Regions from separate parts of the Lelliottia sp. GFLA7 genome, predicted to be linked through region 4. Evidence: predicted binding sites of a transcription regulator. Region 4 holds the regulator's gene; each other region holds the start of a gene.
The links. The regulator Fur, encoded in region 4, represses iron uptake genes when iron is present. The targets are predictions, from matches to a motif close to ATAATAATGAGAACNACTATCAA.
Positions count from the first base shown of each region.

Region 1: the regulator Fur is predicted to act here: its motif matches at 1,631-1,653, upstream of sufA (Fe-S cluster assembly scaffold SufA).
Region 2: the regulator Fur is predicted to act here: its motif matches at 2,446-2,468, upstream of feoA (ferrous iron transporter A).
Region 3: the regulator Fur is predicted to act here: its motif matches at 1,166-1,188, upstream of bfd (bacterioferritin-associated ferredoxin).

Region 1 covers NZ_JBWLAQ010000001.1:221,333-226,652, reverse strand. Annotated here, with positions in the region: gene AC07RN_RS01135 (diguanylate phosphodiesterase) at 1-95, shown strand, start outside; gene AC07RN_RS01130 (MerR family transcriptional regulator) at 282-1,019, shown strand; gene AC07RN_RS01125 (ElaB/YgaM/YqjD family protein) at 1,050-1,322, opposite strand; gene sufA (Fe-S cluster assembly scaffold SufA) at 1,694-2,062, shown strand; gene sufB (Fe-S cluster assembly protein SufB) at 2,071-3,558, shown strand; gene sufC (Fe-S cluster assembly ATPase SufC) at 3,575-4,321, shown strand; gene sufD (Fe-S cluster assembly protein SufD) at 4,296-5,320, shown strand, end outside.
Region 2 covers NZ_JBWLAQ010000008.1:16,209-21,528, reverse strand. Annotated here, with positions in the region: gene AC07RN_RS17795 (Tex family protein) at 1-2,235, shown strand, start outside; gene feoA (ferrous iron transporter A) at 2,510-2,737, shown strand; gene feoB (Fe(2+) transporter permease subunit FeoB) at 2,768-5,086, shown strand; gene feoC ([Fe-S]-dependent transcriptional repressor FeoC) at 5,096-5,320, shown strand, end outside.
Region 3 covers NZ_JBWLAQ010000008.1:84,087-89,406, forward strand. Annotated here, with positions in the region: gene tuf (elongation factor Tu) at 1-1,032, shown strand, start outside; gene bfd (bacterioferritin-associated ferredoxin) at 1,223-1,417, shown strand; gene bfr (bacterioferritin) at 1,490-1,966, shown strand; gene AC07RN_RS18130 (prepilin peptidase) at 1,950-2,423, opposite strand; gene rpsJ (30S ribosomal protein S10) at 2,806-3,117, shown strand; gene rplC (50S ribosomal protein L3) at 3,150-3,779, shown strand; gene rplD (50S ribosomal protein L4) at 3,790-4,395, shown strand; gene rplW (50S ribosomal protein L23) at 4,392-4,694, shown strand; gene rplB (50S ribosomal protein L2) at 4,712-5,320, shown strand, end outside.
Region 4 covers NZ_JBWLAQ010000001.1:786,497-791,816, forward strand. Annotated here, with positions in the region: gene ybfF (esterase) at 1-541, shown strand, start outside; gene ybfE (LexA regulated protein) at 670-957, shown strand; gene fldA (flavodoxin FldA) at 1,115-1,645, shown strand; gene fur (ferric iron uptake transcriptional regulator) at 1,937-2,383, shown strand; gene chiQ (ChiQ/YbfN family lipoprotein) at 2,510-2,839, opposite strand; gene chiP (chitoporin ChiP) at 2,894-4,291, opposite strand; gene glnS (glutamine--tRNA ligase) at 4,732-5,320, opposite strand, start outside.

The DNA of each region.
Region 1 (5,320 bases), 570 kb from region 4:
CTGGGATTTCCGAGTTTCAGGGGCATCTTTTTGCCAGTCCGAAACTGGGAGGCATTCCGCCGATTGCCTGGCCAGAAAAGAAATTCGATATCTAATGTGCGGTAAACCTCTCTCACGCTGAATGATACGAGTCGTAAAGTTTGTACAACAATGCGTAAACCTAATTCTGGTAGGCTTGACAAGCACTTGCTGCTAACCGGATTCTTAGTTATACATTTCATTTGTACAATCTGATAAGGTTAGTTAGTTTTAGTATGGAAGTATTGAGCGTGAGGGAGCTAATGGCCTATTACAGTATCGGTGAAGTCGCCGAACGATGCGGAATCAACCCAGTAACGCTGCGCGCATGGCAGCGTCGCTATGGTTTGTTGAAACCCCAGCGCAGCGAAGGCGGCCATCGCCAGTTCGATGAAGAAGATATTCTGCGCATCGAAGAAATCAAACGCCTGATGAAAAGCGGCGTTTCGGTTGGTAAGGTCAAAGCCCTTTTGGGTGCGCAGGAACTGGTCACTGAGAGTAGCTGGACGGCATATCAGGAAGAGATGATGCTGGTTTTACGCTACGCCAGCCCGGCAAAATTGCGCGCCAAACTCACTGACTTCCGTCGCGAACATTCCGTTGAAGCCCTTATCGATAATATTCTTGTTCCCGTCCGCCAACGCATGAGCCACGATCAAAATACGGTTCGCCACATGGCAAGTCTGTTAGACGGTGTGCTCATTGAGGTTGCGGCGGCTTCCCTGGCGGAATCACGTAAAAAGTCAGGAAAAGACGCGCTGTTAATCGGTTGGGAATGTGAAGACCGCACGCGTTTGTGGCTTGAGGCTGCCCGGCTTTCTCATAAGGGCTGGCATATTGACGTGTTAGCAGAGCCGATTGATTCCCCACGTCCGGAACTGTTCCCGGGGCAAAAGATTTTTGTCTGGACGGGTAAAGCCGCTACAGCACGTCAGCAGGAGCAGCTGGATCACTGGCGAGAGCAGGGTTTTGCGGTGTCGTTCCACGAAGCAGGATTGTAAAAAAGGCCCTTGCGGGCCAGAGTGAATGTCTTATTTACGCCCCACCAACAGGCCAATAATCAGGCCAATGGCACCTGCGGCCATCAATCCGGTCAACGGATTATCACGCACTCTTTCAGACACATCATCTGCAACATCCGACGCTTTGGCGGCATATTTTCGTGCTGCACCTTTAAGCTGATGTTTAGGTGAGTCAACCGCAGCGCCAAACTGGGATTGTGCTTCTCCAGCAAGTTCGTCAGCTTTGTTAAAGGCTTTATTCGCCAAGCGATCGGCTTCATTCTCAAAATCATGTGATGACATAGGTAATCTCCTTTTGGTGTCTCCTAAAGTCTAGCGTCTGACGGCCAATTCGCTCGCGCAGCGCGCCATTTTCGCCCTGTTTCAGTATTTTCCTGGAAATTCTGCGCTGTCTATTTTAAAAATAGGCATTATCTATACATCTTCTACGGCGTAACCCGTTGCACCGATTAGCTTTTGCTAATCCATTATTTATCAATGTATTGGATTATTTTAACCAACGCTCCTGCCTGGCGCGGCAGGGTCTATGCTTAAGTAAAGTAGCCAAAAAGGGCGATTAAGCCGAAAGCCCCTGCTGTCAGGGGGTTGAAGTGATAATCGTTATCACTAACATGGTGTTATGCCCGTAGTGGCTCAATAGATGAGGTGGACCTATGGAACTGCATTCAGAAACCTTTAACCCTGCTGATTTCGCCTGGCGTGGATTGACGCTGACGCCAACAGCAGCGGCGCAGATTCACGAATTAATCGATAAAAAACCGGAAATAGTGGGTTTGCGTTTAGGCGTGAAACAGACCGGCTGCGCGGGCTTTGGCTACGTGCTAGGGACGGTCACCGAGCCTGAGAAAGACGATCTGGTGTTCGAAACGGACGGCGCGAAGCTGTTTGTCGCCCTCCAGGCCATGCCGTTTATCGACGGAACAGAAGTCGATTACGTGCGCGAAGGCTTAAACCAGTTATTCAAATTTAATAACCCGAAAGCCCAGAACGAATGCGGCTGCGGCGAAAGCTTTGGGGTATAGGCGGTACTATGTCTCGTAATACTGAAGCAACTGACGATGTTAACACCTGGAGCGGCGGGCACCTCAATTACAAAGAGGGGTTCTTCACTCAGCTACAAACTGATGAGCTCGCAAAAGGCATTAACGAAGATGTCGTGCGGGCGATCTCGGCAAAGCGTAACGAGCCAGAGTGGATGCTCGAGTTTCGCCTGAACGCATTTCGCGCATGGCTGGAGATGGAAGAGCCGCACTGGCTGAAGGCGCACTATAAACATCTGGACTATCAGGATTACAGCTATTACTCCGCACCGTCCTGCGGGAGCTGTGATGATACCTGCGCCTCGCAGCCAGGCGCTGTGCAGCAGACCGGGGAAAACAGCTATCTGAGTAAAGAGGTGGAAGAGGCGTTCGAACAGCTCGGCGTGCCGGTCCGCGAAGGACGTGAAGTGGCGGTCGATGCGATTTTTGACTCGGTGTCTGTCGCCACCACCTATCGCGGCAAGCTGGCGGAACAGGGCATCATCTTCTGTTCATTCGGCGAAGCGATCCACGATCACCCGGATCTGGTGAAAAAGTACATCGGCACCGTTGTGCCGAGTAACGATAATTTCTTTGCCGCGCTTAATGCCGCCGTGGCCTCTGACGGGACGTTTATTTACATCCCGAAAGGCGTGCGTTGCCCAATGGAGTTGTCGACCTATTTCCGTATTAACGCCGAAAAAACTGGACAGTTCGAACGTACCATTCTGGTGGCCGACGAAGGCAGTTATGTCAGTTACATCGAAGGGTGTTCTGCGCCCGTGCGCGACAGCTACCAGCTGCACGCAGCCGTCGTAGAAGTGATCATCCATAAAGATGCGGAAGTAAAATATTCGACCGTGCAGAACTGGTTCCCTGGCGATGGCAATACCGGCGGTATTTTGAATTTCGTCACCAAACGCGCCCTGTGCGAAGGTGAAAACAGCAAGATGTCCTGGACGCAGTCGGAAACCGGCTCAGCCATTACCTGGAAATACCCGAGCTGCATTTTGCGCGGCGATAACTCCATCGGCGAGTTCTACTCCGTGGCGCTGACCAGCGGCCATCAGCAGGCCGACACTGGCACCAAGATGATTCACATCGGCAAAAACACCAAATCGACGATCATCTCTAAAGGGATCTCCGCCGGGCACAGCCAGAACAGCTATCGCGGCCTGGTGAAAATTATGCCGACGGCCACCAACGCACGCAATTTCACACAATGCGACTCGATGCTGATTGGCACCGACTGCGGCGCGCACACCTTCCCGTATGTGGAATGCCGGAACAATACGGCTCAGCTTGAACATGAAGCCACCACCTCGCGCATCGGGGAAGATCAGCTCTTTTACTGCCTGCAACGTGGGATCAGCGAAGAAGACGCCATTTCGATGATTGTGAACGGCTTCTGTAAGGACGTGTTCTCTGAACTGCCGCTGGAGTTCGCCGTGGAAGCCCAAAAACTGTTGGCAATCAGCCTCGAACACAGCGTCGGTTAAGGATTAAGGAAAGCACATGTTAAGCATTAAAGATTTACAGGTCAGTGTGGAAGATAAAGCTATCCTGCGCGGGCTGAATATCGAGGTTCGCCCAGGAGAAGTGCATGCCATTATGGGCCCGAATGGTTCCGGTAAAAGCACGCTGTCGGCCACGCTGGCCGGACGTGAAGACTATGAAGTCGTCGGCGGAACGGTTGAATTCAAAGGCAAAGACTTGCTGGAGCTGTCACCGGAAGACCGCGCAGGCGAAGGCATTTTTATGGCTTTCCAGTACCCGGTTGAAATCCCTGGCGTCAGCAACCAGTTCTTCCTGCAAACCTCTCTTAATGCGGTGCGAAAATACCGCGGCGAAGAAGAACTGGATCGTTTTGATTTTCAGGATCTGATGGAAGAGAAGATCAAACTGCTGAAAATGCCGGAAGATCTGTTGACCCGCTCAGTGAACGTCGGTTTCTCCGGCGGTGAGAAAAAACGTAACGATATCCTGCAGATGGCGGTGCTTGAACCTGAGCTGTGCATTCTGGATGAAACCGACTCCGGGCTGGACATTGATGCGCTAAAAATTGTCGCTGACGGCGTGAATTCGCTGCGCGACGGCAAACGCTCGTTCATTATCGTCACCCACTACCAGCGCATTCTGGACTATATCCAACCGGATCACGTCCATGTGCTGTACCAGGGGCGTATTGTGAAATCCGGTGATTTTACTCTGGTCAAACAACTGGAGGAGCAGGGCTATGGCTGGCTTACCGAACAGCAATAACGCGCTGCAACAGTGGCATCGCCTGTTTGAAGAGCAGGGCGACACGCGCTCTGAATATGCGCAGCAGCATCTGCAACATATGCTGCGTCTGGGCCTGCCGACGCGTAAACACGAAAACTGGAAATACACCCCGCTGGACGGCTTGCTGAACAGCCAGTTTGTCACGCGGCTGGCGGATGTCAGCCCGGCTCAGCGCGATGCGCTGGCGCTGAACATTGACGCCGTGCGTCTGGTGTTTGTCGATGGACGCTATAACGCCGATCTCAGCGACAGCATCGAAGACAGCGGTTTTGACGTCGAGATTAACGACAATCGTCAGGCCTTGCCCGCACCCGTGCAGCCGGATGTGTTCCTGCATCTGACCGAAAGCCTTTCTCAGAGCGTGACGCACATTCGCATCAAGCGTAATCAGCGTCCGGCAAAACCGTTGCTGTTGCTGCATATCACGCAAGGGCTTGAGGGCGACGAGGTCAACACCGCGCATTACCGTCACCACGTTGAATTGGCCGAAGGGGCCGACGCGACGGTTATTGAGCATTACGTTAGCCTTAATGAGACCGCACATTTCACCGGGGCGCGAGTGACGATGAACGTGGCGGCGAATGCGCAACTGCATCACATCAAGCTGGCGTTCGAAAACCCGGCGTGTCATCACTTTGCCCATAACGATCTGTTTATGGCGGCCGATGCGGCGGCGTTTAGCCACAGCTTCCTGCTTGGCGGGTCGGTGCTGCGTCATAACACCAGCACTCAGCTCAACGGCGAAAATACGACGCTGCGCATTAACAGCCTGGCGATGCCGGTGAAATCTGAAGTGTGCGATACGCGTACCTGGGTTGAGCACAACAAGGGCTACTGCAACAGCCGTCAGATGCACAAAATTATCGTCAACGATAAAGGCCGTGCGGTGTTTAACGGCATGATCAACGTTGCGCAACACGCCATCAAAACTGATGGGCAGATGACCAACAACAATTTGCTGCTGGGGCGTTTGTCTGA
Region 2 (5,320 bases), on a different contig from region 4:
ACCGTGCCGTTTATCGCACGTTATCGTAAGGAAATCACCGGCGGTCTGGATGACACGCAGTTACGTAATCTGGAAACCCGTCTGGGCTACCTGCGCGAGCTGGAAGACCGTCGTCAGGCCATTCTCAAGTCCATTGGCGAACAGGGCAAACTGACCGAGGCGCTGGCGGGTGCCATCAACGGTACGATGAGCAAAACCGAGCTTGAAGACCTCTATCTGCCGTATAAACCGAAACGCCGTACTCGCGGACAGATCGCGATTGAAGCGGGCCTTGAGCCGCTGGCCGATCTGCTGTGGAACACCCCGTCGCACGATCCTGAAACGGAAGCCGCGAAATTCATCGACGCTGACAAAGGCGTAGCGGACACCAAAGCCGCCCTCGATGGCGCCCGTTATATTCTGATGGAACGCTTCGCCGAAGACGCGGCGCTACTGTCAAAAGTGCGTGATTATCTGTGGAAGAACGCGCATATCGTCGCGAAAGTTGTCAGCGGCAAAGAAGAGGACGGCGCGAAGTTCCGCGACTACTTCGATCATCACGAACCGATTTCTACCGCGCCATCGCACCGTGCGCTGGCGATGTTCCGTGGCCGTAACGAAGGCATCCTGCAGCTTTCTCTCAATGCCGATCCGCAGTTTGATGAGCCGCCGAAAGAGAGCTATTGCGAGCAGATCATTACCGACCATCTTGGCCTGCGCCTGAATAACGCGCCTGCTGATAGCTGGCGTAAAGGCGTGGTGAGCTGGACGTGGCGTATCAAAGTGCTGATGCACCTTGAAACCGAACTGATGGGCACCGTGCGCGAACGCGCTGAAGACGAAGCCATCAATGTCTTTGCCCGTAACCTGCATGACCTGCTGATGGCCGCCCCGGCGGGCCTGCGCGCCACGATGGGTCTCGATCCCGGCCTGCGTACCGGCGTGAAAGTGGCTGTCGTTGACGCCACCGGCAAACTGGTCGCCACCGACACGATTTATCCGCACACCGGTCAGGCCGCAAAAGCCGCCGTTGCCGTGGCGGCACTTTGCGAAAAACATAACGTCGAGCTGGTGGCGATTGGTAACGGTACTGCATCGCGTGAAACCGAGCGTTTCTTCCTGGACGTGCAGGAGCAGTTCCCAAAGGTTACTGCCCAGAAAGTCATTGTGAGTGAAGCAGGTGCATCGGTGTATTCCGCGTCCGAACTGGCGGCGCTCGAATTCCCGGATCTGGACGTTTCCATTCGCGGCGCTGTCTCTATTGCCCGCCGTTTACAGGATCCGCTGGCCGAGTTGGTGAAGATCGACCCGAAATCTATCGGTGTGGGTCAGTACCAGCACGACGTCAGCCAGACTCAGCTGGCGCGTAGGCTGGATGCGGTCGTGGAAGACTGCGTGAACGCCGTTGGCGTGGATCTGAACACCGCGTCCGTCGCGCTGCTCACCCGTGTGGCTGGGCTAACGCGCATGATGGCGCAAAATATCGTCTCGTGGCGTGATGAGAACGGACAGTTCCAGAATCGTCAGCAGTTACTCAAAGTCAGCCGTCTCGGGCCAAAAGCCTTTGAACAGTGCGCGGGCTTCCTGCGTATCAACCACGGCGATAACCCGCTGGACGCCTCGACGGTTCACCCGGAAACGTATCCTGTGGTGGAACGTATTTTGGCCGTCACGCAGCAAGCGCTGAAAGATCTGATGGGCAACAGCGCGGAACTGCGCAACCTGAAGGCCGTCGATTTCACCGATGAGCAATTCGGTATCCCGACCGTCACAGACATCATCAAAGAGCTGGAAAAGCCAGGCCGCGACCCGCGTCCTGAGTTTAAAACGGCGAAATTTGCTGAAGGTGTGGAGACGATGAAAGACCTGCTGCCTGGCATGGTGCTGGAAGGCGCAGTCACGAACGTCACCAACTTTGGCGCGTTTGTCGATATCGGCGTGCATCAGGACGGTCTGGTCCATATTTCGTCACTGGCAGATAAATTTGTTCAGGATCCGCATACCGTGGTGAAAGCGGGCGACATCGTGAAGGTGAAAGTGCTCGAAGTGGATATGCCCCGCAAGCGTATCGCGCTGACGATGCGTCTGGACGAGCAGCCAGGCGAAACCAACGCACGTCGTGGTAACGGCGGCGGCGCACGCGAGCAGGTACGCCCGGCGGCAAAACCGGCGCAACCGCGCGGTCGCGAAGCACAGCCTGCAGGCAACAGCGCCATGATGGATGCGCTGGCTGCGGCGATGGGGAAAAAACGTTAATTCTGCCTCTCACCCTCCTCCTGAAAAGGCGGAGGGTTATTTATTCAGTGTGGAACCGATTGCATATCCGTATTTAAACCAGCAAGTATCACTTCGTTAACAAATAAGTCATTTCCCTCTCACCTGCAAAATCATTAAATATTGAGCAAGGTCAAACTGTCCGCTAATTAATAGCCATAACAACATTACGTCACATTTTAAATATTGCTGGTAGAAACCATTCTCATTATCATTGCATCTGTTGATTATTTAACCTTCGGTGAAAGTGGTGTCTATGCAATTCACACCAGACAGTGCCTGGAAAATTACCGGTTTTTCCCGTGAAATTAGCCCGGCGTATCGTCAGAAACTGCTGTCATTAGGCATGTTGCCTGGTTCGTCCTTTCAGGTCGTTCGCATTGCGCCGTTGGGCGATCCTGTTCATATCGAAACCCGACGCGTCAATCTGGTACTGCGCAAAAAAGACCTCGCCTTATTAGAAGTCGAAGCCTTAACCCGATAAATCGCCAGTCGTTATTCCGAGTCTACAACAATGAAAAAATTAACCATTGGCTTAATTGGTAATCCTAATTCCGGCAAGACCACGTTATTTAATCAGTTTACAGGCGCTCGTCAGCGCGTGGGAAACTGGGCAGGCGTCACGGTCGAACGTAAAGAAGGTCATTTTTCAACGACAGATAATCTTGTCACGCTCGTTGATCTGCCCGGCACCTATTCATTAACCACGATTTCGTCTCAGACCTCGCTTGATGAACAAATTGCCTGCCACTACATTCTGAGCGGCGATGCGGATTTGCTGATTAACGTCGTCGACGCGTCCAATCTCGAACGTAATCTTTACCTGACGCTGCAGTTGCTTGAGCTGGGCATTCCGTGCATCGTTGCGCTAAACATGCTCGATCTGGCGGAAAAACAACAAATTCGCATCGACATCGACGCGCTTTCCGCCCGCCTCGGCTGCCCGGTTGTGCCGCTGGTATCGACCCGCGCACGGGGTATTGATGCCTTAAAGCTGGCCGTCGATCGTCACTCGCAAAATACCGATCTCGAGCTGGTGCATTACGCCAAACCGCTCTTGCAAGAAGCCGAGCATCTGGCGCAGGAAATGGCGCAGACGATGCCGGAAAAACAGCGCCGCTGGCTCGGCCTGCAAATGCTGGAAGGCGATATTTATAGCCGTCGCTACGCGGGGGATGCGGCGCAGAAGCTGGATATTTCCCTGGCGCGGCTCACTGAAAAACTTGACGATCCGGCGCTGCATATCGCCGATGCGCGCTATCAAAGTATTGCCGCGATTTGTGAAGTGGTCAGTAACACGCTGACGGCGGAACCCAGCCGTTTCACCGCAGCGGTCGATAGAATCATTCTGAACCGTTTTCTCGGTCTGCCGGTATTTCTGCTGGTGATGTATTTGATGTTCCTGCTGGCCATTAACATTGGCGGGGCGTTACAGCCGCTGTTTGATGTGGGGTCCGTAGCTATCTTTATTCACGGTCTGCAATGGGTGGGCTACACGTTACATTTCCCGGAATGGCTGACCATTTTCCTGGCTCAGGGGATTGGCGGCGGGGTGAACACTGTTCTGCCGTTGGTGCCGCAAATTGGCATGATGTATCTGTTCCTCTCTTTCCTTGAGGATTCGGGTTACATGGCCCGCGCGGCGTTCGTCATGGATCGTCTGATGCAAGCGCTGGGTTTACCGGGTAAATCCTTCGTTCCGCTGATTGTCGGCTTTGGCTGTAACGTGCCGTCGGTGATGGGCGCGCGTACGCTCGATGCACCTCGCGAACGCTTGATGACCATCATGATGGCACCGTTTATGTCTTGCGGTGCGCGCCTGGCCATCTTTGCCGTGTTTGCCGCTGCGTTCTTCGGCCAGCAAGGCGCGCTGGCGGTCTTCTCTCTTTATGTGCTCGGCATCGTCATGGCGATCCTCACGGGCCTGATGCTTAAACACACCATCATGCGCGGCGAAGCCTCACCGTTTGTGATGGAGCTACCGGTCTATCACGTTCCGCACGTGAAAAGCCTGCTGATCCAAACCTGGCAGCGCCTGAAAGGCTTTGTTTTACGTGCCGGGAAAGTGATCGTCATTGTCAGCATTTTCCTCAGCGCACTGAACAGCTTTACGCTCGAAGGTAAAGCGGCGGCTAACATCAACGATTCCGCGCTGGCCTCCGTCAGCCGTGTGATTACGCCACTGTTCAAGCCGATTGGCGTCCACGAAGACAACTGGCAAGCAACCGTGGGGTTGTTCACCGGTGCGATGGCGAAAGAGGTGGTCGTCGGTACGCTGAACACGCTCTACACGGCCGAAAACATTCAGGAACAGGAGTTCAATCCAGCGGAATTCCATCTCGGAGATGAGCTGCTCGGGGCGGTGGATGAAACCTGGCAAAGCCTGAAAGGCACCTTCAGCCTGAGCGTACTGGCCAACCCTATCGAAGCCAGCAAAGGCGACGGCGAAATGGCAACAGGCGCGATGGGCGTGATGAGCGAGAAATTTGGCAGCGCGTCGGCGGCTTACAGCTACCTGATTTTTGTGTTGCTCTACATTCCATGTATCTCAGTGATGGGTGCGATCGCGCGCGAATCCAGCCGCGGCTGGATGGGCTTCTCGGTTCTGTGGGGGCTGAACATTGCCTACTCGCTCTCTACCGTTTTCTATCAAGCGACCAATTTTAGCCAGCATCCGCGCTACAGTCTGGTGTGCATTCTGGCAGTGGTGCTGTTTAACGTGGTCCTGCTTGGCCTGCTGCGCCGGGCGCGTAGTCGCGTTGACGTGAACCTGCTGGCCACCAATAAGACAGTCGCGAATTGTTGTAACAGCCCGGCTGGCGACTGCCACTAAGAGGTCAATATGGCATCCATGATTGAGGTGAGAGATTTACTGGCGCTGCAGGGACGAATGGAGGCAAAACAGTTGAGCCTCTCTTTGCACACGCCACAGCCGTTGATCGATGCCATGCTCGAAAGAATGGAAGCAATGGGGAGAGCCCAACGTATTCAAGAGGATGCCGACGGTTGTCTCACGGGGAGTTGCAAGAGTTGCCCGGAAGGTAAGGCCTGCCTGAAGGAGTGGTGG
Region 3 (5,320 bases), on a different contig from region 4:
AACGCACCAGAAGAAAAAGCTCGTGGTATCACCATCAACACTTCCCACGTTGAATATGACACCCCGTCCCGCCACTACGCACACGTAGACTGCCCGGGCCACGCCGACTATGTTAAAAACATGATCACCGGTGCTGCTCAGATGGATGGCGCGATCCTGGTTGTTGCTGCAACTGATGGCCCTATGCCACAGACGCGTGAGCACATCCTGCTGGGTCGTCAGGTAGGCGTTCCGTACATCATCGTGTTCCTGAACAAATGCGACATGGTTGATGACGAAGAGCTGCTGGAACTGGTCGAAATGGAAGTGCGTGAACTTCTGTCTCAGTACGATTTCCCAGGTGATGATACTCCAATCATCCGTGGTTCTGCTCTGAAAGCGCTGGAAGGCGAAGCAGAGTGGGAAGCTAAAATCGTTGAACTGGCTGGCTACCTGGATTCTTACATCCCGGAACCAGAACGTGCTATCGACAAGCCATTCCTGCTGCCAATCGAAGACGTATTCTCCATCTCCGGCCGTGGTACTGTTGTAACCGGTCGTGTAGAGCGCGGTATCGTCAAAGTTGGCGAAGAAGTTGAAATCGTTGGTATCAAAGAGACTGCTAAGTCTACCTGTACTGGCGTTGAAATGTTCCGCAAACTGCTGGACGAAGGCCGTGCTGGTGAGAACGTTGGTGTTCTGCTGCGTGGTATCAAACGTGAAGAAATCGAACGTGGTCAGGTACTGGCTAAGCCAGGCTCAATCAAGCCGCACACCAAATTCGAATCTGAAGTTTATATTCTGTCCAAAGATGAAGGCGGCCGTCATACTCCGTTCTTCAAAGGCTACCGTCCACAGTTCTACTTCCGTACAACTGACGTGACCGGCACCATCGAACTGCCAGAAGGCGTAGAGATGGTAATGCCTGGCGACAACATTCAGATGGTTGTTACCCTGATCCACCCAATCGCGATGGATGACGGTCTGCGTTTCGCAATCCGTGAAGGCGGCCGTACTGTAGGCGCTGGCGTTGTAGCTAAAGTTATCAGCTAATCGCTGATAAAATTTAAGCAATGCGTATTTAAAGGGCATCAATAGATGCCCTTTTTGCTATCTTTCGTTTATGGCTTGTCACATTTTTTCGCATTTTTTGCCTCCTCATAACGCCTGTCCTGACGCATGTGCTATTGTAATCATAATTATTCTCACTTACACTTTGTGCATAAATTGAACGGGAGTTTCTATGTACGTTTGTTTGTGTAATGGCGTGAGTGACAAAAAAATACGTCAAGCCGTTCGACAGTTTCATCCTCAGTCTTTCCAACAGCTTCGTAAATTTGTTCCGGTAGGAAATCAATGCGGTAAGTGTGTACGCGCGGCGCGTGAGATTATGCAGGACGAATTGACGCAGATCCCGGAATACAAAGAGATCGCCTAAGGCTCTATCTTTTTTTTGACATCCCTGTAGCCCCATCTACGCTTCAATAAGTGGAAGCGGAGGGACTATATAATGAAAGGTGATGTTAAAATCATAAGCTATCTCAATAAATTATTGGGAAATGAGCTTGTCGCGATCAACCAGTATTTTCTTCATGCAAGAATGTTCAAGAACTGGGGACTGACGCGCCTCAACGATGTTGAATATCATGAATCCATCGACGAAATGAAACACGCTGATCAATACATCGAGCGTATTCTCTTTCTTGAAGGCATTCCTAACCTGCAGGATCTCGGCAAACTTGGCATCGGTGAAGACGTTGAAGAGATGCTTCGTTCGGATCTAACGCTTGAACTTGAGGGTGCAAAAGATCTCCGGGAAGCTATCGCTTATGCTGATAGCGTCCATGACTATGTTAGCCGCGATATGATGATTAAGATCCTGGCAGACGAAGAGGGCCATATTGACTGGTTGGAGACCGAGCTGGATCTGATTGGAAAAATTGGTTTGCAAAATTACCTTCAATCACAGATCAAAGTGGAAGGGTGATTAAACTTTGCCAACCCGTTAATAAACCTGCTGCCGCCATGAAAGGTCCAAACGGTAGCGGGTTTTTGTGTATCTGCATCCCAGGTTTCAAAAGAACCATGATCACGACATAGGTCGCGCCAAGCAGCGCGGCAACAAGTGTCAAAGCAGGTAAAACATACCAGCCGTGCCACGCCCCTAAGGCAGCAAGATACTTTACATCCCCATATCCAAGTCCCTCGCGTTTATACATCAGATAAAAACCCCAATATAAACACGCAAAGCCAATGTAACCCACTATGGCCCCCCCGACAGCACTGGTCAGAAATACACGATCATTGATGAGATGAAACAGAAGACCTGACCAGAGTAGCGGGCAGACGTATTTGTCCGGTAACAGACCGAAACGTATGTCCTCGCGAATGAGAAAGTAGGTCAACGTTGCATAGATAACTAGAAAGGGAAACGCAGCAAACATGATTGAAACCTCTAAAGTAATCGCTGCGATATCCTCTTTCTTCGCGTACTTATGAACAAACAGTAAAACCAGCCGTTGCGTAGAGCATTCCAACGAATCAGTGAAACATCTGAGCGGTACTTGGGGATTTCGACCCGCCTCGCAAATTATGGCTGTAAGGTTGTTTTCTAAACTGCACTTGCGTTATGTCGTATTTTACGTATAATGCGCGGGCTTGTCGTAATTGACAGCTGGTTCAATATGAACCTGGGTAACAGTTTTTTGTTGCCTAACAATGTCCCCAATTGGGGGGCTACGTAAGAACGGTTACACTCACCCATCAATCGTAATGGGTATGGGTAGTAATCATTTTCGCTTATAAAATAATTGGAGCTCTGGTCTCATGCAGAACCAAAGAATCCGTATCCGCCTTAAAGCGTTTGATCATCGTCTAATCGATCAATCAACCGCGGAAATCGTCGAGACTGCTAAGCGCACTGGTGCGCAAGTCCGTGGTCCGATCCCGCTGCCGACCCGCAAAGAGCGCTTTACCATTCTGATATCTCCGCACGTCAACAAAGACGCGCGTGATCAGTATGAAATTCGCACTCACAAGCGTCTGGTTGACATCGTTGAGCCAACTGAAAAAACCGTTGATGCTCTGATGCGTCTGGACCTGGCTGCCGGTGTAGACGTGCAGATCAGCCTGGGTTAATCAGGTCATCGAGCGATTGAGAGGTTGAAACAATGATTGGTTTAGTCGGTAAAAAAGTGGGAATGACCCGCATCTTCACTGAAGATGGCGTATCTATCCCAGTAACCGTTATCGAAGTTGAAGCAAACCGCGTTACTCAGGTTAAAGACCTGGCTAACGATGGCTACCGTGCAGTTCAGGTTACCACTGGCTCTAAAAAAGCAAGTCGTGTAACTAAGCCGGAAGCTGGTCACTTCGCTAAAGCTGGCGTTGAAGCTGGCCGTGGTCTGTGGGAATTCCGTCTTGCTGAAGGCGAAGAGTTCACCGTAGGTCAGGACATTAGCGTTGAGCTGTTTGCTGAAGTTAAAAAAGTTGACGTAACCGGTACCTCTAAAGGTAAAGGTTTTGCTGGTACCGTTAAGCGCTGGAACTTCCGTACTCAGGATGCCACGCACGGTAACTCCTTGTCTCACCGCGTTCCGGGTTCTATCGGTCAGAACCAGACTCCGGGCAAAGTGTTCAAAGGCAAGAAGATGGCAGGTCAGATGGGCAACGAACGCGTAACTGTCCAGAGCCTGGATGTAGTGCGTGTTGACGCTGAGCGCAACCTGCTGCTGGTTAAGGGTGCTGTTCCGGGTGCAACCGGTAGCAACCTGATCGTTAAACCAGCTGTGAAGGCGTGAGGAGATAGCAATGGAATTAGTATTGAAAGACGCGCAGAGCGCGCTGACTGTTTCCGAAACTACCTTCGGTCGTGATTTCAACGAAGCGCTGGTTCACCAGGTTGTTGTTGCTTATGCAGCTGGTGCTCGTCAGGGTACTCGTGCTCAGAAGACTCGTGCTGAAGTAACTGGTTCCGGTAAAAAGCCGTGGCGCCAGAAAGGTACCGGCCGTGCGCGTTCAGGTTCTATTAAGAGCCCGATCTGGCGTTCCGGTGGCGTAACCTTCGCTGCTCGCCCACAGGACCACAGTCAAAAAGTAAACAAAAAGATGTACCGCGGCGCGCTGAAAAGCATTCTGTCCGAACTGGTACGTCAGGATCGTCTGATCGTTGTCGAAACGTTCTCTGTAGAAGCGCCTAAAACTAAGCTGCTGGCACAGAAACTGAAAGACATGGCTCTGGAAGATGTGCTGATCATCACCGGTGAGCTGGACGAGAACCTGTTCTTAGCTGCGCGCAACCTGCACAAGGTTGACGTACGCGATGCAACTGGTATCGACCCGGTTAGCCTGATCGCCTTCGACAAAGTCGTAATGACTGCTGATGCTGTTAAGCAAGTTGAGGAGATGCTGGCATGATTCGTGAAGAACGTCTGCTGAAGGTGCTTCGTGCACCGCACGTTTCTGAAAAAGCGTCTGCTGCGATGGAAAAAACCAATACCATCGTTCTCAAAGTTGCTAAAGACGCGACCAAAGCAGAAATCAAAGCTGCTGTGCAGAAACTGTTTGAAGTCGAAGTCGAAGTCGTTAACACCCTCGTTGTTAAAGGGAAAGTTAAACGTCACGGACAGCGTATCGGTCGTCGTAGCGACTGGAAAAAAGCTTACGTCACCCTGAAGGAAGGCCAGAATCTGGACTTCGTTGGCGGCGCTGAGTAAGTCGGAGGAGTAATACAATGGCAGTTGTTAAATGTAAACCGACATCTCCGGGTCGTCGCCACGTAGTTAAAGTGGTCAACCCTGAGCTGCACAAGGGCAAACCTTTTGCTCCGCTGGTTGAAAAAAACAGCAAATCCGGTGGTCGTAACAACAATGGCCGCATCACTACTCGTCACATCGGTGGTGGTCATAAGCAGGCTTATCGTATTGTTGACTTCAAACGCAACAAAGACGGTATCCCAGCTACTGTTGAACGTCTTGAGTACGATCCGAACCGTTCCGCGAATATCGCGCTGGTTCTGTACAAAGATGGCGAACGCCGTTACATCCTGGCCCCTAAAGGCCTGAAAGCTGGCGACCAGATTCAATCTGGCGTTGATGCTGCAATCAAAGCAGGCAACACCTTGCCGATGCGCAATATCCCGGTTGGTTCTACCGTTCATAACGTAGAAATGAAACCAGGTAAAGGCGGTCAGCTGGCACGTTCCGCTGGTACTTACGTTCAGATCGTTGCTCGTGATGGTGCTTATGTCACCTTGCGTCTGCGTTCTGGTGAAATGCGTAAAGTCGAAGCTGACTGCCGCGCTACTCTGGGCGAAGTTGGCAATGCTGAGCATATGCTGCGC
Region 4 (5,320 bases):
TAACATCGAAAAAGCGACGCTGATTGGGCATTCAATGGGCGGTAAAGCGGTGATGGCCCTGACGGCCATTGCGCCAGAGCGCATCAACCAGCTGGTGGTGATTGACGTGGCGCCCGTGGATTACGATGTTCGTCGCCACGATGAAATCTTTGCGGCGATCAACGCTGTCACTGAAGCGGGCGCTGCAACCCGCCAGCAGGCGGCGGCGATTATGCGCGGGCAGTTAGATGAAGAAGGCGTGGTGCAATTTCTGCTGAAGTCGTTCGTCGAGGGCGCGTGGCGATTTAACGTGCCGGTGCTGTGGGATCAGTACGATAACATTGTCGGCTGGCAGCCGGTTCCCGCCTGGCAGTCCCCTACGCTCTTTATTCGCGGCGGTAATTCACCGTATGTCACCGAAGCCTATCGCGATGCGCTGCTGGCGCAATTCCCGCAGGCGCGTGCGCATGTGATTGCCGGTGCGGGCCACTGGGTTCACGCCGAAAAACCGGAAGCGGTGCTGCGCGCCATCCGTCGTTATCTCTCTGAGAACGCGATTTGATTAAAATGTCAGCGACTGGACGCCTGTTGGCCTCCAGTCGTTGGCGTGCTGATATCAGTAATGTATGATGTCGCGCTCATCGCCCCGGCAATAGCAGGGCCGCTCGTTTTCCCCGAATTATCTGAATCATGGCCAAAGAACAAACGGACCGTACGACATTAGATCTGTTCGCGACTGAACGTCGACCGGGACGACCTAAAACCAATCCGCTTTCGCGCGATGAACAGTTGCGCATCAATAAGCGCAACCAGCTTAAACGCGACAAAAGTCGTGGGCTTAAACGCGTCGAGTTAAAACTCAATGCGGACGCCGTCGATGCCCTAAGCGAACTGGCTGAGGCCCGTGAAATCAGCCGCAGCGAGCTGATCGAAGAGATGCTTATGCTGCAACTGCAGGCATTGCGCCATTCTCAGTAAAAGTCTGAAAAACCACCCTTACCCCACTTTCATGTAGCACAGAGTGCAGTCCCGCGTGATAGCTGTTTCCGCTGACTTCTCTGTTCTGCTATGATTGCCCTTATCCGTGGACAATTTGTGCCACCATACCATTAAGTTTCAAGAGGTTATTTTACTCATGGCAATCATCGGCATTTTCTTCGGCAGCGATACCGGTAATACCGAAAACATCGCAAAAAACATTCAAAAACAGCTTGGTAAAGACGTTGCCGACGTCCATGACATTGCGAAGAGCAGCAAAGAAGATCTCGAAGGCTACGATATTCTGCTGCTGGGCATTCCTACCTGGTACTACGGCGAAGCGCAGTGTGACTGGGATGATTTTTTCCCAACGCTGGAAGAAGTCGACTTCAACGGTAAGCTGGTCGCGCTGTTCGGCTGCGGTGACCAGGAAGATTACGCAGAGTACTTCTGTGATGCGCTGGGCACCATCCGCGACATCATCGAACCGCGCGGCGCGGCGATTGTCGGTCATTGGCCAACGGCGGGTTACCACTTTGAAGCGTCTAAAGGCCTGGCGGATGACGATCACTTTGTGGGCCTGGCGATTGACGAAGACCGTCAACCAGAACTCACCGCAGAACGCGTAAACCAATGGGTTAAGCAGATCCGCGAAGAACTTCACCTCGACGATATCCTGAATGCCTGATTGATCGTGCGGCGCTGCAAAACTGTTGCGCCGCATTGATAGGTATTTCCAATTAAAATAATTGCTACAAATTTTTAACTTTTGCTTTCAGACCTGTACAATATCCCAGGTTAAAGTGGATGCCTTCGCTCAACTTTGTTGGCGATACCACGTTTTTATAAGCATACTTTGCTTGAGACTTGCAGTTTTCATTTAAGCATGGCAGTTCTATAATGAAACGCATTATCCCAAGTGCATTTTCTGTCACTTCTTCTTTAGAAGTGAATCGTTTAGCAACAGGACAGATTCCGCATGACTGACAACAATACCGCATTAAAGAAGGCTGGCCTGAAAGTGACGCTTCCTCGTTTAAAAATCCTGGAAGTACTGCAAGGGCCGGACAATCACCATGTCAGTGCGGAAGACTTGTATAAACGTCTGATCGACATGGGCGAAGAGATTGGCCTGGCGACCGTTTATCGCGTTCTGAACCAATTTGATGACGCCGGGATTGTCACCCGTCATAATTTTGAAGGCGGTAAATCCGTTTTTGAACTGACACAACAGCATCACCACGATCACCTCATTTGCCTGGATTGCGGCAAGGTGATTGAGTTTAGCGATGAATCTATCGAATCTCGTCAGCGTGAGATTGCCACTCGTCATGGTATCCGTCTGACCAACCACAGCCTGTACCTCTACGGTCACTGTGCAGAAGGCGATTGCCGCGAAAACGATCACGCGCACGACACCAAATAATCGTATTTCATACTCTGAGCCAACCTAACGGTTGGCTTTTTTTTGCCTGCTATAAATGAAAAAGCCCGGTTGCGCTTCATCCTGCGAATTTCAGGATGAAGCACAACCGGGCGTGGCAAAAGAAGATTACTTGCTGTTGTTGCTGCGGATCTCCTGCCAGATCTTGTCACAACGCTTTGCCACTTCCTGATCGTTACCGGTTTGACGCGCCTGAATACAGGCCTGGTAATCCAGCACCCGCACATTTTCCTGCGTCGCAAACTGCTCGTGCGCTTTCTCTTTTTTCAGCACAGTCAGCACGCTCTGACAGGCCTGGATTTTGTCTGGCGATCCTTCGGCGGTGTTAATACAGGCGCTGTACGCCTCTTTCAGTCGTGAGTCTTCTTTTGGTGCCTGAGGCTGTGCGCAGGCGACCAGCCCCGATGCGAGCACCGCGACGATAATCAATTTTTTCAGCATTTCAGTCTCCATTCCGGCGGGATGGGGGGAATCACCCCGCCGGCGCGTTCATCAGAAAATGGTGAATGGCGCGATGACCATGAATTTCACGTCACGCTCATCCTGGAAGATGTTGCCGTAACCGCCCGAGTAGCTTGGAATATCGGAGTGGTTGTCGTACTGGGTGAAGTGCAGTTTGAACATCGTGCCCTTCGCGCGACCCTCCTGGAGGGTGTAGATCGCATCGAGGCTATATGAGGACTCTTTCAGGCGATAGTTCGGGTCATAGTAAGCGTCCGGCGTAGCCATATCTGCAGGTTTTGCGTCCCATGCATACGCGTAAGATGCGCCAACCGCCCAGCCCGGCAGATTCCAGTTTTTCAGGTCATACATGGCGCCGAAGAATACAGCTTTCTCACCATCGGCGTTGAAATCCGAACGGTTATCCCACCAGATATCCAGGCGACCATTTGATGACGCGTAGGTCGGTGTCATACGCTGCAAGAAGTAGCCCTGCTGGCCTTCGGCCTTCACGTATGTTCCTTCCAGACGCAAATCAACTTGCCCGACTTTGTAGCCGAAGGTCAATGCTTGCAGCCATGCCGTGCCGTTATACAGATCGTTCACGCTGCCATCGCTGACTTTGTCACGCGTGCCGTAGAACTGATAGCTGGTGGACAGCGGGCCGCCGACGATATCGAATTTATAGCTGGCTTTGGCGAAGTATTGATCCACGTATCCTTCTGCCTGACCAAAAGCCGCTTCCAGCACTAAATCGTTTTTAAAGTCATATTTCGCCCCTAACGAGTGGAGGTATTCGACTTTGGTTTTCTTGTCATTCTGATAGAACTTATCCATCTCCAGATGCCACGGGGCTTTATATTCGTTGGTCCACATGTAGGAGAAACTCAACGCGCCCGCATCACCGTAGTCAAAGTTTGCCCCGGCTTCGGCACCCTGATATGTACCAGGCATAAAGCTCCAGTGTGGGGCTAGCAGCGTCTGACCGGTTGGCTGAATATACCCGCCGCGAGCCCAAACCGGGCCGTATTTGAACTTAGCGGCCGCTTTATAGAGGCTTATTCCGCTCTTATCACCCGACCAGTCTTCTTTGTAGGCTTTGTTACTCGAGGAGAACGCGATTTCGTTCGGGTGCGCGCTGTCGCCATTTTCTGCCATCTCAATGGCAGTGAACGCCGCAATGTCCAACCCGAACATGTCCGCAGCATAACCTGACTGGAAATCGAGGTTGGCGTTCCAGGTGGAATGGGACAAGTTGGTTTTGTATTTGTCTTCGGTAACATCTTTACGGTCACGTTCACGTTGCCAGTAATAGATACCGCCCGTGAGCGTGGAATCATCGATAAAGCCTGCTGCCTGAGCCTGCGGTGAAGCGATAAAGCCAGACATTGCTGTCACACCGGCAATAGCCAGCGCCAGCGCACTACGTTTGCCACTGAACGTACGCATAGTTGTTCCTCTTTGACGAATTAAAGCGCCTTAAACGGCGAAAAATCTAAAAAGACCAAACGGTCAGGGGTAGTTATAAATACCCTCGAATTAACTACCGTCTTTAGACTATTTTTCGCGACGCGAATTATCAATGCTTTTCAGTGGGCAAAATGCAGGATTATGACGAAGTGCACATAATTGGTAGTGATTTGTAACATATAGGTCAGGAAGGGTTTTTACATTAAAAAATCAACTAAATTCAATCACTAATAATTATTGATAGCGATTACATCGTTTTATTTTACTCTCCTCATGCGCATCAAATTTTATTTAATAAAATAAGTAGCAGCTCATTGACCTCAATGTTAAACGTCTCTTTTTCGATGAAATACTAACAGCCTGATCGACAAGCAAAAAAAACGCCGCAATATGCGGCGTTTGTCTCTCATTGACCTGGATTACTCGCCAGCTTTGGCCCACGTGTCACGCAGACCTACTGTACGGTTGAAGACCAGTTTGGTAGCGGTTGCATAACGACTGTCAAGACAGAAGTACCCTTCACGCTCAAACTGGTAAGCCTTGCCGGTTTCCGCATTTTTCAGCGACGGCTCAGCGTAGCCCTGTTTGATCAGCAGGGATTCCGGATTGATCGTCGCCAGGAAATCTTCCGCAGCGCCCGGATTTGGCACGCTGAACAGACGATCGTAAAGACGAATTTCAACCGGCAGCGCGTGCGCAGCGCTGACCCAGTGAATAACGCCTTTCACTTTACGACCATCTGCCGGATCTTTGCTGAGAGTTTCCGCATCATAGCTGCAGAAAATCGTGGTGATATTGCCTTCTGCGTCCTTTTCGACGCGCTCAGCTTTGATCACGTAGGCATTGCGCAGGCGCACTTCTTTGCCCATCACCAGACGTTTGTACTGCTTGTTGGCTTCTTCGCGGAAATCGGCGCGGTCGATCCAGATTTCAGCACTGAATGGCACTTCGCGGCTGCCCATTTCCGGTTTGCTCGGATGGTTAGGCATCGTCACCAGCTCGCTTTCG